3 regions of the Yersinia antarctica genome follow, and region 3 is predicted to be linked to each of the others. Evidence: predicted binding sites of a transcription regulator. Region 3 holds the regulator's gene; each other region holds the start of a gene.

Region 1 (5,192 bases), 1.5 Mb from region 3:
TGTTCGGTGCGGGAAGATAAATCGGTATTACCGGCAGCAATTTCGCCGGAGGCATGAGACACCTGACTGACACCAATGCGGATCTCATCAATCATGGCGCGCAGGTTTTCATTCATCCGGGCGACGGCATTCATCAACAGGCCCAACTCATCGGTACGGTTTGATGTTGTCGCCGCAGTTAAATCACCGGTAGCAATGCGCTCTGCCATCGCCAGTGTGGTGCGCAGTGGTACCGTGATCTGGCGGGTCATGCGCCATGAAATCAATAGACCAAACAGCAGTGCGGCAATGGCAGCAATAGTTAACTGCAATTGCGCATTATTGATTTCTGCGTGGGTCCCTTGCAGCTCTTGGGTGAACAGATGGGTGGCCAGTTTATTCAATTCGTTGGCATTCGACTCCATCACTTTACCGGTCTCCAGCTCTTGCTGATAAGCCGGTAAATAGGCCAGTACGTTATCTTTATAGGTACTCAGGCTGGAGATAACCGGAGCCAGCAGCTTTTGCTGTTCGGCCGATAGCACCGGCATAAAAGCATTTGCGGCACTATTAGCGATATTGATTGAGGTAATCAGCGAGGACTCTGCATCCTGGTTGCGATCCAGCAATAAGCCGCGTGCGTTGTAGCGTACGGTCATCAACTTCTGGTTCATCTCTGCTAGCAGGATTTGGGTATTGGTATCTGCCCCTTCATTAAGTAGGCTTTGTTGCAGCTCGTTGAGGTTCTTCTGGGTTTCAGAAATATTCCAGCTTTTGCGCACATCATCTTTATGGGCTACGGCATTGACGAAGTTACTCTGCTGCTGCAGATACTCCTCTACCACATCGGAAATACTGCTAATGGTTTTGCGGTTATCTGCCGACCAACTAAGACTTTCGCTCTGGGTCAGAAGATTTTTTATATTATTGATATGTTGAGAATTTTCTTTGATGTATTGCAGAGAGTAGGTACGTTCATATAATGCGCGATTATATTTTGCCTGATTGGATTCATCGTTAACTTTGTAACTCAGGTCAACTTTATAAGCATGATCTTCAATCACGGAGAAATGATAAGCGGTGGTACCGGCGATGATCCCGACCAGCAACAACATCAGGAAAAAGCTTAATCCCAGCTTTTTACCGACTTTCATATTTTCAAAGCTGCCAAAAACGTTGCTAAATACTGCCATGTTCTTCTCCGTTATGCGGTGTCTCTGATGCAAATCAATCAGCGTAGGTGAGTTTGGGGAGGTCTAGTTATTAGAAGATTTTGGGGAGTTGGTGGTATGTGGGGTAGCCTTGGCAAGAGTACTTATCCCAAACGATATACCCGTCATACTTCAAGTTGCATGTGCGTTGGCTGCCTTCCTGCAACTCGAATTATTTAGGGTATAGTTCATGAGCTTTATATCCATGAATACCAACGCCCTTCTTGGACAATCTATCGGCAGAAATTGGCTAAACTTTAGCAATAAAAATGCCAGCAAGATGACCTTGCTGGCATGTATCCTTCGGACTTGAAGCTACAGGGTTGTTAGCTGCAACTCCACGTTCTTTGGATATGCAACATACGGTTTATGCGGCTTATTTGGCTTGAGTGAAACGCGCTGCTGCTTCGTCCCAGTTAACCACGTTCCAGAATGCTTTGATGTAGTCTGGGCGGCGGTTTTGGAATTTCAGATAGTAAGCGTGTTCCCACACATCCAGGCCAATAATTGGGAAGCCTGATGCGCCAGAAACTGCTTCGCCCATCAGTGGGCTATCTTGGTTAGCAGTAGATACAACCGCCAGCTTGCCGTCGTCTTTCAGAACCAGCCAAGCCCAGCCAGAACCGAAACGGGTTGCCGCAGCAGCTTCAAATTTCTCTTTGAAGCTATCTACGCTGCCGAAATCGCGCTCAATAGCGGCTTTCAGATCACCCTTCAGGGTTGTGTCCAGTTTCAGCCCTTTCCAGAACAGGCTGTGGTTAGCGTGGCCGCCGGCGTTGTTACGCATAAAAGTGCGTTTTTCAGCAGGAACTTTGTCCAGATCTTTGATCAGGTCTTCAACGCTGAATTTAGCCAGCTCAGGGAAGCTCTCCAACACCGTGTTTGCATTGTTAACATAGGTCTGGTGGTGTTTGGTGTGATGGATTTCCATCGTCTGCTTATCGAAGTGGGGTTCCAGGGCGTCATAAGCATAAGGCAGGGATGGCAGTGAGTAACTCATAATCATCGTCTCCGTAGTGTAGGGCGGTGCAAAAAAAGTAAGCGCCGCGTAAGCATTCGGATCATTATAGTTAATTAAATGATATTGAAAATGATTATCAATGCCGTACTAATTGTATGGTCTTTCTATTCGCTAATCCGCTGCGGATGGGTGTAAACCGTTGCTCTACCGGGTTTACTGAAGCCAACCAGCGTCAGATTACAGCGCTCGGCAACTTCAACCGCTAAGGTTGTTGCAGCAGAAACAGCAAATAAAATCTCTGCACCGCACATTGCGGTTTTCTGCACCATCTCATAGCTAGCACGGCTGGAAACCAGCACAGCACCTTGCTGCCACGGCTGTTTGGCCCGTATCCCCAGCAGCTTATCCAGTGCGACATGGCGGCCCACATCTTCACAACCACCCAACAATTCACCTTTCGGATTAATCCAGGCCGCAGCATGAGTGCAACCCGTCAACTGACCCACAGTTTGTACCTGCTTGAGTTGTGCCAGTGCGTTATCGAGTTGATTCAAATTAAAGGTCTGAGTGAAAGGCAGAGGGGTGATGGGGCGAAAAATATCATCAAGCTGTTCAATACCACAGACCCCACATCCGGTGCGGCCGGCCATAGCCCGGCGGCGCTCTTTTAAACCGGAAAAGCGACGGCTGGATAACTCAATGTTAACTTCTATGCCATTACAGCCTGGTGTCACATCAATGGCGTAGATATCTTGTGGGGCGCTAATAATGCCTTCTGACAACGAAAAACCTAGCGCGAATGCTGCCAGATCTTTCGGGGTTGCCATCATCACCACATGGGAAATGCCGTTGTAGACCAGCGCTACCGGCACTTCCTCCGCCAGCCAATCCAATTGCGGCTCGGTCATTTGATGGCGCTGTAGCACGTTAAGTTGTTTTGCACCGCAGATTCCGGTGGAGAGGTCAATTGTTGAAGGTTTGATCTGGCTCACTATGCGGCCCTGAAAGTTATAACCCATAATCACAATGTGGTAACATTCACATTAAGAATGGTATGGGTATAATTCTATTTCCAGAAGAATGTATCCCACACCGATAAAGGTGATATCGCGTAAGCGATTTTAGCGCTTCCGGTTTCGTTGAGGGAAGTGTGAACTGAAATAATGTGACAATGAACGAAGGAGAGACCCATGCAGGTCAGCAGAAGGCAGTTCTTTAAGATCTGCGCTGGCGGTATGGCAGGAACCACGGTCGCGGCACTCGGCTTTACGCCGTCAGTGGCGCTGGCGGAAACGCGCAATTACAAATTGCTGCGCGCCCGTGAGACGCGGAATACCTGTACATATTGCTCCGTTGGTTGCGGGCTTTTGATGTATAGCCTCGGTGACGGCGCAAAAAACGCCAAAGAGAGTATTTTCCATATCGAAGGGGACCCGGACCATCCGGTAAACCGTGGCGCGCTGTGCCCGAAAGGTGCAGGGCTGGTGGATTTTATCCATAGCGAAAGCCGCCTGAAATATCCTGAATACCGTGCTCCGGGTTCAGATAAATGGCAGCGAATCACTTGGAATGATGCATTTGACCGCATTGCCAAGCTGATGAAAGAAGACCGGGACGCTAACTTCATTAAGACCAACGACGCCGGTGTTACCGTCAACCGTTGGCTGAGTACCGGTATGCTGTGTGCCTCGGCATCCAGTAACGAAACGGGTTATCTGACCCAGAAATTTAGTCGCGCTCTCGGCATGCTTGCCGTAGACAACCAAGCACGTGTCTGACACGGACCAACGGTAGCAAGTCTTGCTCCAACATTTGGTCGCGGTGCGATGACCAACCACTGGGTTGACATCAAGAACGCAGACTTAATTATCGTCATGGGCGGTAATGCGGCAGAAGCGCATCCGGTGGGGTTCCGCTGGGCGATGGAAGCCAAAATCCACAACAATGCCAAGTTGCTGGTGATAGACCCACGCTTTACTCGTACTGCATCGGTGGCGGACTTCTATACGCCAATCCGCTCCGGTAGCGATATCGCGTTCCTGTCCGGCGTGTTGTTGTATCTGATGACCAACAACAAAATTAACCGCGAATACGTCGAAGCTTATACCAACGCCAGCTTGCTGGTGCGGGAAGACTTTACCTTTGATGACGGCCTGTTCAGTGGCTATGACGCCGAAAATCGCAAATACGACAAAACCACCTGGAATTACCAGTTGGATGAAAACGGCTTTGCCAAACGCGATGTCACGCTGCAAGACCCGCGCTGTGTGTGGAACTTGCTGAAAGAACACGTCAGCCGTTACACGCCAGAGGTGGTCTCCAATATTTGCGGTACGCCAAAAGAAGATTTCTTGCAGGTTTGCGAATATCTCGCCGAAACCAGTGTGTCCAATAAAACCGCCACATTCCTGTATGCGCTGGGCTGGACACAACACTCGGTTGGCGCGCAGAACATCCGTACCATGGCGATGATCCAGTTGTTACTGGGCAATATGGGCATGGCGGGGGGCGGTATTAACGCCTTGCGCGGTCACTCTAATATTCAGGGTTTAACTGACCTGGGTTTGCTGTCACAAAGCTTGCCGGGCTACCTGAATCTGCCGTCAGAAAAACAGCCGGATATTGACACTTATCTGAAGGCCAACACGCCGAAAACCCTGTTGCCGGGCCAGGTTAACTACTGGAGCAATTACCCGAAATTCTTCGTCAGTTTGATGAAAAGTTTCTACGGTGATAAAGCCCAGAAAGAGAACGGCTGGGGCTACGACTGGTTGCCGAAGTGGGATAAAGGCTATGACGTATTACAATATTTCGAGATGATGTCGCAGGGTAAAGTGAATGGCTATATTTGCCAGGGCTTTAACCCGGTCGCGTCGTTCCCGAACAAAAACAAAGTAGTAGCATCACTGTCGAAACTGAAATTCCTGGTAACTATTGACCCGCTCAATACTGAAACCGCGAATTTCTGGCAAAACCACGGTGAATTTAACGATGTCAGTCCATCGAAAATTCAAACCGAGGTGTTCCGCTTGCCATCCAGT
Region 2 (5,192 bases), 500 kb from region 3:
GGCCTGCTTGATCAGCCAGTGTGGCGTGCGGTCAATACGCTGTGCCGCGCCCTTGATACGGTCGCGTGTTGCTTCATCGAGTTTCACGCCCATTGTGGTGCTACCCATGCTGTCCGGCTCCTTTAATAAGGGGGATTATGATTTGATTCCTGATAATATCAGGCATGTTGCAACTTTGTGCAACCGTGTTAAATCACGGCGTGAATGAAGTGTGAATTCAGTCTTGTTTTTAACAATCGAGCGGGGCGTAGGAGGGATCGAATATTATGTTTAACTAAGGCTAATGCTAACAATGGTAGGCTTTGTGAGGGATTAACCTTAGGTATGACTCATTTTGCAATGGAAGGTGTAACCTCTAACATGGCGTAATGTGATGCAGGGTGAATTTTTTGTAAAAAATTTGTTTAATTTGTTGTGAGTAAGGAAACTCCTCCACTAGGATAGCCACCGCGAGATGGCCGTTCGCCAGCGAATAGTTGTGCTGGTAGTTTATTTGAGTTCGAGATTCATCTCTGGTGCTACTGAGTGTCACGTTCCGGCTCTCCAGAGTGAAAACATGACACCGCACTGAGCGGAAAGAACTCAAAATAGCGGGATATATTAAAACGATAATACGCACTATGGAGACGTTGCATGACCATGAATACGCCAATGTTGGTGACTTTTTTAGTTTACATTTTTGGGATGATATTAATTGGCCTCATGGCCTACCGGGCAACCAATAACTTTGATGATTATATTCTGGGTGGGCGAAGTTTAGGCAGTGTGGTCACTGCATTATCTGCCGGTGCTTCCGATATGAGTGGCTGGTTATTAATGGGATTACCGGGGGCAATATTCCTGTCGGGTATTTCCGAGAGCTGGATAGCCATTGGTTTAACGATTGGTGCTTATCTTAACTGGAAGTTGGTCGCAGGCCGTTTGCGGGTTCATACCGAAGCCAATAACAATGCACTGACATTGCCTGATTATTTTACCAGCCGTTTTGAAGATAAGAGTAAATTGCTGCGGGTGATATCAGCGGTAGTTATCTTGGTTTTCTTCACTATTTATTGCGCTTCAGGAATCGTTGCCGGTGCGCGTTTATTCGAAAGTACGTTTGATATGAGCTATGGCACCGCATTATGGGCTGGTGCTGCGGCCACCATCGCCTATACCTTTATTGGCGGTTTCCTCGCAGTAAGCTGGACGGATACAGTACAAGCAACGCTGATGATTTTTGCTCTGATCCTGACCCCGATTATTGTTATTCTGGCGGTGGGAGGTATCGACACTTCCATGATGGTCATTGCTGCGAAAAATCCCGCGAATATCGACATGTTTAAAGGGCTGAATCTGGTTGCCATCCTCTCTCTACTCGGTTGGGGATTGGGTTATTTTGGTCAGCCACATATTCTGGCGCGTTTTATGGCGGCAGACTCTCACCGTACTATTCGTAGTGCACGCCGCATCAGTATGACTTGGATGATCCTCTGTCTGGCAGGGACCATCGCGGTGGGCTTCTTTGGTATTGCTTACTTTGAAAACCATCCTGAACAAGCCGGGAATGTGAGCCAAAATGGCGAACGTGTTTTCATTGAGTTAGCTAAATTACTCTTCAATCCATGGATTGCCGGTATTTTACTGTCCGCTATTCTGGCAGCCGTCATGAGTACCTTAAGCTGCCAATTACTGGTGTGTTCTAGTGCGTTGACGGAAGACCTGTACAAAGCATTCCTGCGTAAAAAGGCCAGCCAGAAAGAGTTAGTGTGGGTCGGCCGTGCCATGGTGTTGCTGGTGGCATTGATAGCTATCGCACTGGCAGCGGACCCGGATAATCGGGTTCTTGGTCTGGTTAGCTATGCATGGGCTGGTTTTGGCGCCGCATTTGGTCCTGTGGTTCTTATCTCGGTGATTTGGCCACGAATGACTCGCAATGGCGCACTGGCAGGGATGTTGCTCGGTGCTATTACGGTTATCGTCTGGAAGCAATATGCCTGGTTGGGCTTGTATGAAATTATACCAGGCTTCCTATTTGCCAGTATCGCCATTGTGGTGGTGAGCTTGTTGGGCAATACGCCAAGTAATACCATTACTGAACGTTTCCGTAATGCTGAAGCGGAGTTTAAAACCATTTAATAGCGCACACATGCAGTTATTAATAGCATTTACTGTTGCTTAACATCGCCTCCTGTACAACAGGAGGCTTTTTTTTGCTGAAAATTGCGCCAGATATCGATAAATAGGCTGAGAGGGCGGTGCGACCTAAAAAAACGTATCTTAATGAATTTATTTGTTATTTAACCTAGCAGAAACAACTTGCCACAGTTTGTTTAACAATATTCTTATTTAGCCTCTTGAATTTCTTTTTGCCAGAATGATAATCACTATCGTTCTTAGTTTTACTTTTCTTTACGAAAATTGACGTTACTCATAATTACATATTTATACCCATATCCAGCGCAGGGGTGCTTAGCATGTTTGTCCCATTTCTAATTATGTTTCGTGAAGGGCTGGAAGCCGCGCTGATTGTTAGCTTGATAGCCAGTTACCTTAAGCGTACTCAACGCGGTCAATGGATGGGGGCAGTGTGGATTGGAGTGGTAACGGCAGCCGCGCTATGCCTTGCTATCGGCATCTTTATTAATGAAACCACGGGTGAGTTTCCGCAAAAACAGCAAGAGCTGTTTGAAGGTATTATTGCGGTGGTCGCAGTTTGCATTTTAACCTATATGGTTTTCTGGATGCGCAAGGTATCCAAGTCAGTCAAAGTCCATCTGGAAGGGGCAATTGATAATGCACTCAACTCAGGCCGCAGTCAGGGCTGGGCATTGGTGGCGATGGTCTTTTTTGCCGTGGCCCGCGAAGGGCTTGAATCGGTATTCTTCTTACTGGCGGCTTTCCAGCAGGATGTCGGGATTGGCGCGCCAATTGGCGCAATACTTGGCCTGACCTGCGCCATTTTGGTGGGGATGGCTATCTACTGGGGCGGCGTTAAGTTGCATCTGGCTAAATTTTTCAAATGGACCAGCCTGTTTATCTTGTTTGTCGCCGCAGGCCTGGCCGCCGGAGCCATCAGAGCTTTCCATGAAGCCGGTCTGTGGAATCATTTTCAGGATATCGCGTTCGATTTGACGAATGTGCTCTCCACTCATTCACTGCTCGGCACCTTCCTTGAAGGGATGTTTGGCTATCAGGAAGCACCAACAATCAGCGAAGTTGCGGTCTACTTTATCTATCTGATTCCGGCACTGATCCTCTTTTTCCTTCCACCACGCACTACGGCGGCCACAATTGCCCCTGCTGCGCGGAAAACTAACCAATAATTCAGGAATTTTCACATGTCTAACCGGTTCTTCCGTCGCACTGCATTGCACGCCGCGTTACTGGCACTACCTGCTGTGGCTATCAACGTACAAGCAGCTGATATTCCACAAATTAAAATTACCGTTAACGATAAGCAGTGTGAGCCGATGGCGCTGTCTATTCCGGCCGGTAAAACTCAATTTATTGTTCATAATGCCAGTCAGAAAGGGTTGGAGTGGGAGATCCTCAAAGGCGTGATGGTGGTTGAGGAACGCGAAAATATTGCCCCGGGCTTTACCCAGAAGATGACGGCTGATCTGGAGCCGGGTGAATACGATATGACCTGTGGCTTACTCAGCAACCCGAAAGGTAAATTGACAGTCACGGCGGCTGGTGATAACGCGGCGGTAAAACCGGACGCGATGGCATTGGTCGGGCCAATTGCTGAATATAAAGTCTATGTAACACAAGAAGTTGCCCAATTAGTCACGCAAACTAAAGCCTTTACTGATGCAATCAAGAAAGGCGATTTGGCTCTGGCGCGCAAGTTGTATGCGCCAACCCGCCAGCATTATGAGCGTATCGAGCCGATTGCTGAACTGTTCTCAGATTTGGATGGCAGTATCGATGCCCGTGAGGACGATTTTGAGCAGAAGGCCGCTGATCCGAAATTTACCGGTTTTCATCGGTTAGAAAAAATCCTGTTTGGTGACAACACCACTAAAGGCGCGGATAAATTCGCCGACCAACTGTACAAGGACACCCTGGAACTGCAACAACGCATCACCGGCCTGACATTTGCGCCAAATAAAGTGGTTGGTGGTGCTGCGGGCTTAATCGAAGAGGTTGCGGCCAGCAAAATCAGTGGTGAAGAAGACCGTTATAGTCGTACTGATCTGTGGGATTTCCAGGCCAACGTTGATGGAGCACAGAAAATTGTTAATCTGCTGCGGCCATTGCTGGAAAAAGCCGACCAGCCGCTGCTGCAAAAAATCGATGCTAACTTCAAAACCGTCGATAGCGTATTGGCGAAATATCGCACGAAAGAGGGTTATGAGTCTTACGAGAAGTTAACTGACGCCGATCGTAATGCTATGAAAGGGCCGATTACGGCACTGGCGGAAGACCTTGCTCAGCTTCGTGGCGTATTGGGTTTGGATTGAGGCATTAAGATGAGTAAGAAAACCGACCCGCAACACGGGTCGTATCAACATGGTAGCGGGGCGGCGTTGCCCTCCCGTCGGCGTTTACTGCTGGGTATGGGCATGATGAGTGGTGCCTTGGCTCTTGGCGGGGCAAAGATAGCCCGAGCGGCAGATTGCCCTGCACCCGAGGCTGCACTTGCGCAAGATGAACGCTGGCAGAAGCAGCCCTTTTATGGTCAGCATCAGTCAGGGGTATTAACCCCACAGCAAGCGGCCATGATGCTGGTAGCATTTGATGTACTGGCCACCGATAAGGCGGCCTTGACCCGATTATTCAAACTGCTGACGGAGCGGCTGGCCTTCCTGACCCGCGGCGGGCATGCACCTTCGGTTAATGCCAAATTGCCACCGCTGGATTCTGGAATTATGGGGCCGGAAATTTACCCGGATAACCTGACCATTACGGTTTCTGTGGGGGATTCCTTGTTTGATGAGCGGTTTGGTTTTCAGGGGCAGAAACCACTGCGGCTACAAAGAATGACGCGCTTCCCCAATGATTCACTGGATGCGGGTTTGTGTCATGGTGATATCTTGCTGCAAATCTGTGCTAATACCAATGAAACGGTGATTCACGCTCTGCGCGATATTATCAAGCACACGCCAGATTTACTCAGTGTGCGGTGGAAGCGTGAAGGTTTTATTTCTGCTCATGCGGCCCGTAGCAAAGGTAAAGAAACGCCGATCAATTTGTTGGGTTTTAAA
Region 3 (5,192 bases):
TGCCGATGCCGTCGATGCTCTCAACAGCCTTGCAGAGCAGCGTAACATCAGCCGTAGTGAGCTGATTGAACAAATGTTGCTGGCTCAATTAGCCCATTCACAAGAAGGGTTTTAACCCTATCGGTTACCACGACGGCGTGGCGTAATCACTTACGCTACGCCGTTTTTACTTTACCCCGCTCATACTGAAGTCACCGGGCTGTTAGCGGTTTTTAGAATGTTTCCCAGTTTGCGTTGTTATCCACTCTCGCGCTGGCAGGTGCTGCGGTTAACGGATTTGCCCGTGTTTTCACTGCCGGTTTTACTCGTTCGTCATCTGCCTTTAGTTTAAACACGGCCACCGCCCGGTTTAACTGAGTGGCCTGCTCTTCTAGCGAGGCCGCAGCACGGGAAGCTTGCTGTACTAACGCGGCATTTTGCTGTGTCACACTGTCCATTTCTGCCACCGCTTGTCCGACCTGGCTAATACCTTTGCTCTGTTCATCAGATGCAGAAGCTATCTCACCCATTAAATCGGTCACATTGGTGATGGAACGAACAATTTCATCCATAGTAATACCAGCACTTTCCACCAAGGCCGAACCACTACTGACACGGCTAACCGACTCATTAATCAAGCCATCAATCTCCTTCGCGGCCTGTGCACTGCGTTGTGCAAGATTACGCACCTCGCTGGCAACCACAGCAAAGCCACGACCTTGTTCACCGGCACGGGCGGCTTCAACGGCTGCATTCAGTGCCAAAATGTTAGTCTGAAAAGCAATGCTGTTAATTACCGTCGTGATATCGGCTATTTTCCGCGAACTGGCTGAAATCTCATTCATGGTGTTAACCACATCTGCTACCAATATTCCGCCCTTTTTCGCGGTGGCGGAGGCATTCGCCGCCAGTTGACTGGCATGGTGTGCATTATCAGCATTGTGTTTTACGGTTGCGGTTAACTGCTCCATGCTAGCCGCTGTTTCTTCAAGCGCCGCAGCTTGCTGCTCAGTGCGGGATGACAAATCGGTGTTACCGGCTGAAATCTCGGCTGCACCATGATAGATCCCATCGGTGTTACTACGAATTGCCTGAACAGTATTCACCAAACTGGTTTGTACATCACGCAGCAGCGGGAATAACCGCCCAACACAGTTGCGACCAAAATCAGCAATAGGCAGACCAAGCTGACCAGAAGCAATCACGCGAAAATGCTCGCGAATATCGTCCAGTGGGCGCACCAGGTTGGCAACCAGATAGCGATCTGTTGCCAGTAAAATCACCAGACCGGCGATCAGCGCTGAGATAAGGGTAATGCTGCTCACTTTGGTCAAATGAGAGAATTGATCTTTAGCCACCCCGATAGCTTTTGATGCCGCCTGATTAAACTTTTCAGCCACTGAACCATACTGGCGACTCAATGCAGGTACCGTTTTTTTCGCTAAATCCTGATAAGCGGCGCTGTTATTGTCCATTGCAGCTTGATACAGCGGCGTAACCCCTTGTTCAATTAACCCACTCCATCCATCAATCACGCCGCTAACCAAAGCGGAGTCTAACTGTGCATGGTCAATAGTTTTAAATTCTGCCAACTTTTGTTTCAGGTTTTCCAATGCAACATGGGATGATTTCAATTCTTTGTCAGCATCCACGATATTACCGCTCTGGCGGTAATCTACTGAACGAGACAGACGTGTCACCATACGGAAATATTGATCCGTCCCCTGATTAACCAAATTCATATTTTCAACCAACACAGTATTCGCGTTGGAGGATTGTGTCAGTTGGTTGAGTGATAACAAGGTATAGGCCGATACACCGCCCCAGAGCAGACAAAATGCGCCAAGTACCCAAAGCAATGCCGCCCTGATAGTAATATTTTTTAAAAACTGCATGTTCGTTCCCCTTATATATCGGATAGTTATCGTTAGAGACTCTGGTGTTATTTGATGACCGAAAAGCAATAAAGGACGTTCATACAGCTAACGACAACTCCTTTGCCGGCAGACCTTCATCTGACGGGTTTCCCCCTGGCACCGCAAATTGCAACTATTCAGTTACACAACGGTTATCGGCAATGGTGTTATAAGGTTGAGCGACTCACAAAAATTTAATATCGCATAAACTTGATAAAAGCCTGATGGGGTTCTCTGGCATTATGTCGCCCTATACATGTGTTATAATATTGGGCAGAACGCTCAGTAATTTGCATAACTATTTGAATTTAAAAGGTATTTAGCTATATGGCAACTGTAGGCATTTTCTTTGGCAGCGATACTGGCAATACTGAAAACATTGCCAAGATGATCCAAAAGCAACTGGGCAAAGATGTTGCTGAGGTTCACGACATTGCCAAAAGCAGTAAAGAAGATTTAGAAGGCTTCGATATTTTGCTGATTGGGATCCCAACCTGGTATTACGGCGAAGCGCAGTGTGATTGGGATGATTTCTTCCCAACACTGGAAGAGATCGATTTCAATGGCAAGTTGGTGGCGCTGTTTGGTTGTGGTGACCAGGAAGACTACGCAGAATATTTCTGTGATGCGATGGGTACCGTGCGCGACATCATTGAGCCACGTGGTGCCGCAATCGTGGGCCATTGGCCAACCGCGGGCTACCATTTTGAAGCGTCCAAAGGTCTGGCGGATGACGACCACTTTATTGGTCTGGCAATTGATGAAGACCGTCAGCCAGAACTTACCAATGAGCGGGTTGAGGCATGGGTAAAACAGATTACTGAAGAACTGAGCCTGTCTGAGATAGTGGGTTAATCAAGCCTGTCGGAAACGCTATGGTCGTGTTCAACACTGCCGGGCGTTTCCGTTGCCTTTTATCCTTTTGAGCTGTGCTTTTTGTCATAACGTTGTTCTCTCTCTCTTTAGCTCCCATCCATGGTGAACAGCGCGTCCGGCTATCCGATTGTGCTTTGTTAAGCGGCCCACATATCCACATCTTCCTGCGCGCAAAATGAAAATAAACTGCTACAAATTTGTAACTTTATCCCTCGTCACTGTACACTTAAATGATGTGTTATCCCCATTCATCAATACACTGCATGATTAATCTTACAAAGTGTGCAATTATATCTTTGTTAACAACCACGGTTTTCATTTGGGGCTAGCAGTTCTATAATGAGACGCAATTGTAATTATTGCGCCACGGATGTCATAGGCTGAACAGCCTTAATTTGAAACGATAGTAACAGGACTGAATCCGCATGACTGACAACAACAAAGCCTTAAAAAACGCAGGCCTTAAAGTAACACTGCCCCGGCTTAAAATTCTGGAAGTGTTGCAAGATCCGGCGTGCCACCACGTCAGCGCGGAAGATCTTTATAAAAAGCTGATCGATATTGGTGAAGAGATTGGTTTAGCCACGGTTTACCGCGTACTGAACCAGTTTGATGATGCCGGTATTGTTACCCGCCACAATTTCGAAGGCGGTAAATCAGTCTTTGAGCTGACGCAGCAGCATCATCATGATCACTTGATTTGCCTGGATTGCGGCAAAGTGATTGAGTTTAGCAATGAATCCATTGAATCGCTTCAACGTGAAATTTCTAAACAGCATGGTATCAAGCTGACCAATCACAGTCTGTATCTGTACGGCCATTGTGAGACCGGTGATTGCCGTGAAAACGAGTCGGCACACGATAAAAGATAATGTGCTTTGAAAGCATTATCTTATAAAGATTTTAAGCACTGAATACACTACGGCTTATGTTTAATCCAGATTGATAGGTTCTACTGTTTGGTTAACATAAGCTATCAGCAAGATGGCCACCTTTCCCGTTCTATACCTGAGTATCTCTCGGTTGGGAGTCAGGTGGTCGTTCTTATTTATGTCCTTGATATTTATCCCCTTGGTACTGAAAGCCACTAGAGTATTAGCGATGTTCTGGGTTCGTTCGCCTGCTAGCTATCTGCAACACCAATAACATTGGGTATCTATCCCGTTATTGATCTTTCCTGAGTGACAAATTCACTGTTTATCGCCCCCATTTATTGACTCTCCCCCTTTTAGCGAGCTGCATCAATTTTACAGCAAAAAAAACCCCGGACCTGCCGGGGGAAAAACCATCAACTCAACTTCACTTAAATTTGTTTAGCCAAAAAATAAAGCAAACAGGAGATAACATTAGACACAGCTCGATATTACCAATTTTCAGACTTTAACCGACTCAGCACGGCTACTACGCTTACCGTCTGGGCTGGTGGAGCGGATCATCACCTCGCCACTCACGGTAGGTTTTGCCTTCGCATCATACTTCTGCCACTGCTTACCGCCATCAGTTGAATACTCGATAATCAGGCCCGGCAGTGAGATATTGGCTTCCAACTGCCCCGCCACAACCCGAGCACCGGGGACAGGCAGGCGATATGACACACCGGCTTTATCCAGTTTTGCCAGTTCACGTTGGCCCATGATGTTGGCAAAACGTTGCCAATCGATGTCCAACGCCTTGGTATCGACGCTATGCGTCTGGCCACCTTGATATTCGCGGCCCGCTTTGTAATCTTGCTCCCACGAAGCGCGATGCCAGGCACGCTCGGCCAATGGCAACATCCGCGGGAAGATCATGTATTCCATCTGCTCATCAGTGCGGACGGTTTCATTCCATGACTGACCCGAGATGCCATGTACACCCGGCCAAGGTTTATCGCTTTTCGCGCTAAAGTGATTACCATCGCGGTCCACTGAGGTCTCGGCATTCTGCGGCATGTTATCTGGTGCGAAGCTGAATACTTTCGCTTCGTCATTAAAGCGGGTTGCCCAGTAGTAACCGCGTTCATTCGGATTAACTTCATATGGCATATCGAAGTAGACATAATCTGGATTTGACGCGACCACTTCATAACCTTTATTGGCCCAATCATTGATTGAGTCAGCACCACCCCAATAGAGGGTATCCCAGAAGTTGACACCAACGCGTTTAGTGGCAAACGCTTTAGCGTCTTTGGCGTCTTTCAACCCATCCTGCCAAGCCTGCATCTTCTCGATGCCGTGAGCATTAACCAACTTACTGACTTCAATGGCAAAATAGCTGGAAAGATGTTCAACATCCTGCACCTTGCCTTGTTTGACCATATCCTGACAAACTTGTGATTTGGCCCAAGGTTTATCTTCAACACTCTTATCAATAATGCCTTTACCCGCTTCAATCGGCCCGTTTTTGTCCTGATAACCCGCACCCAAACGGATATTTTTCGCT

The links. The regulator Fur, encoded in region 3, represses iron uptake genes when iron is present. The targets are predictions, from matches to a motif close to ATAATAATGAGAACNACTATCAA.
Positions count from the first base shown of each region.
Region 1: sodA (superoxide dismutase [Mn]) is a predicted target of Fur. The motif match lies at 2,269-2,291, and genes of this name have one in related genera.
Region 2: efeU (iron uptake transporter permease EfeU) is a predicted target of Fur. The motif match lies at 2,357-2,379, and genes of this name have one in related genera.

Region 1 covers NZ_JBSJQF010000001.1:49,413-54,604, forward strand. The annotation lists gene ACWJJO_RS00210 (methyl-accepting chemotaxis protein) at 1-1,172, opposite strand, end outside; gene sodA (superoxide dismutase [Mn]) at 1,567-2,190, opposite strand; gene fdhD (formate dehydrogenase accessory sulfurtransferase FdhD) at 2,316-3,170, opposite strand; gene fdnG (formate dehydrogenase-N subunit alpha) at 3,342-5,192, shown strand, end outside.
Region 2 covers NZ_JBSJQF010000001.1:2,009,965-2,015,156, forward strand. The annotation lists gene putA (trifunctional transcriptional regulator/proline dehydrogenase/L-glutamate gamma-semialdehyde dehydrogenase) at 1-108, opposite strand, end outside; gene putP (sodium/proline symporter PutP) at 634-2,118, shown strand; gene efeU (iron uptake transporter permease EfeU) at 2,457-3,305, shown strand; gene efeO (iron uptake system protein EfeO) at 3,321-4,448, shown strand; gene efeB (iron uptake transporter deferrochelatase/peroxidase subunit) at 4,458-5,192, shown strand, end outside.
Region 3 covers NZ_JBSJQF010000001.1:1,514,113-1,519,304, reverse strand. The annotation lists gene ybfE (LexA regulated protein) at 1-115, shown strand, start outside; gene ACWJJO_RS07005 (methyl-accepting chemotaxis protein) at 213-1,874, opposite strand; gene fldA (flavodoxin FldA) at 2,223-2,750, shown strand; gene fur (ferric iron uptake transcriptional regulator) at 3,197-3,643, shown strand; gene ACWJJO_RS06990 (beta-N-acetylhexosaminidase) at 4,145-5,192, opposite strand, start outside.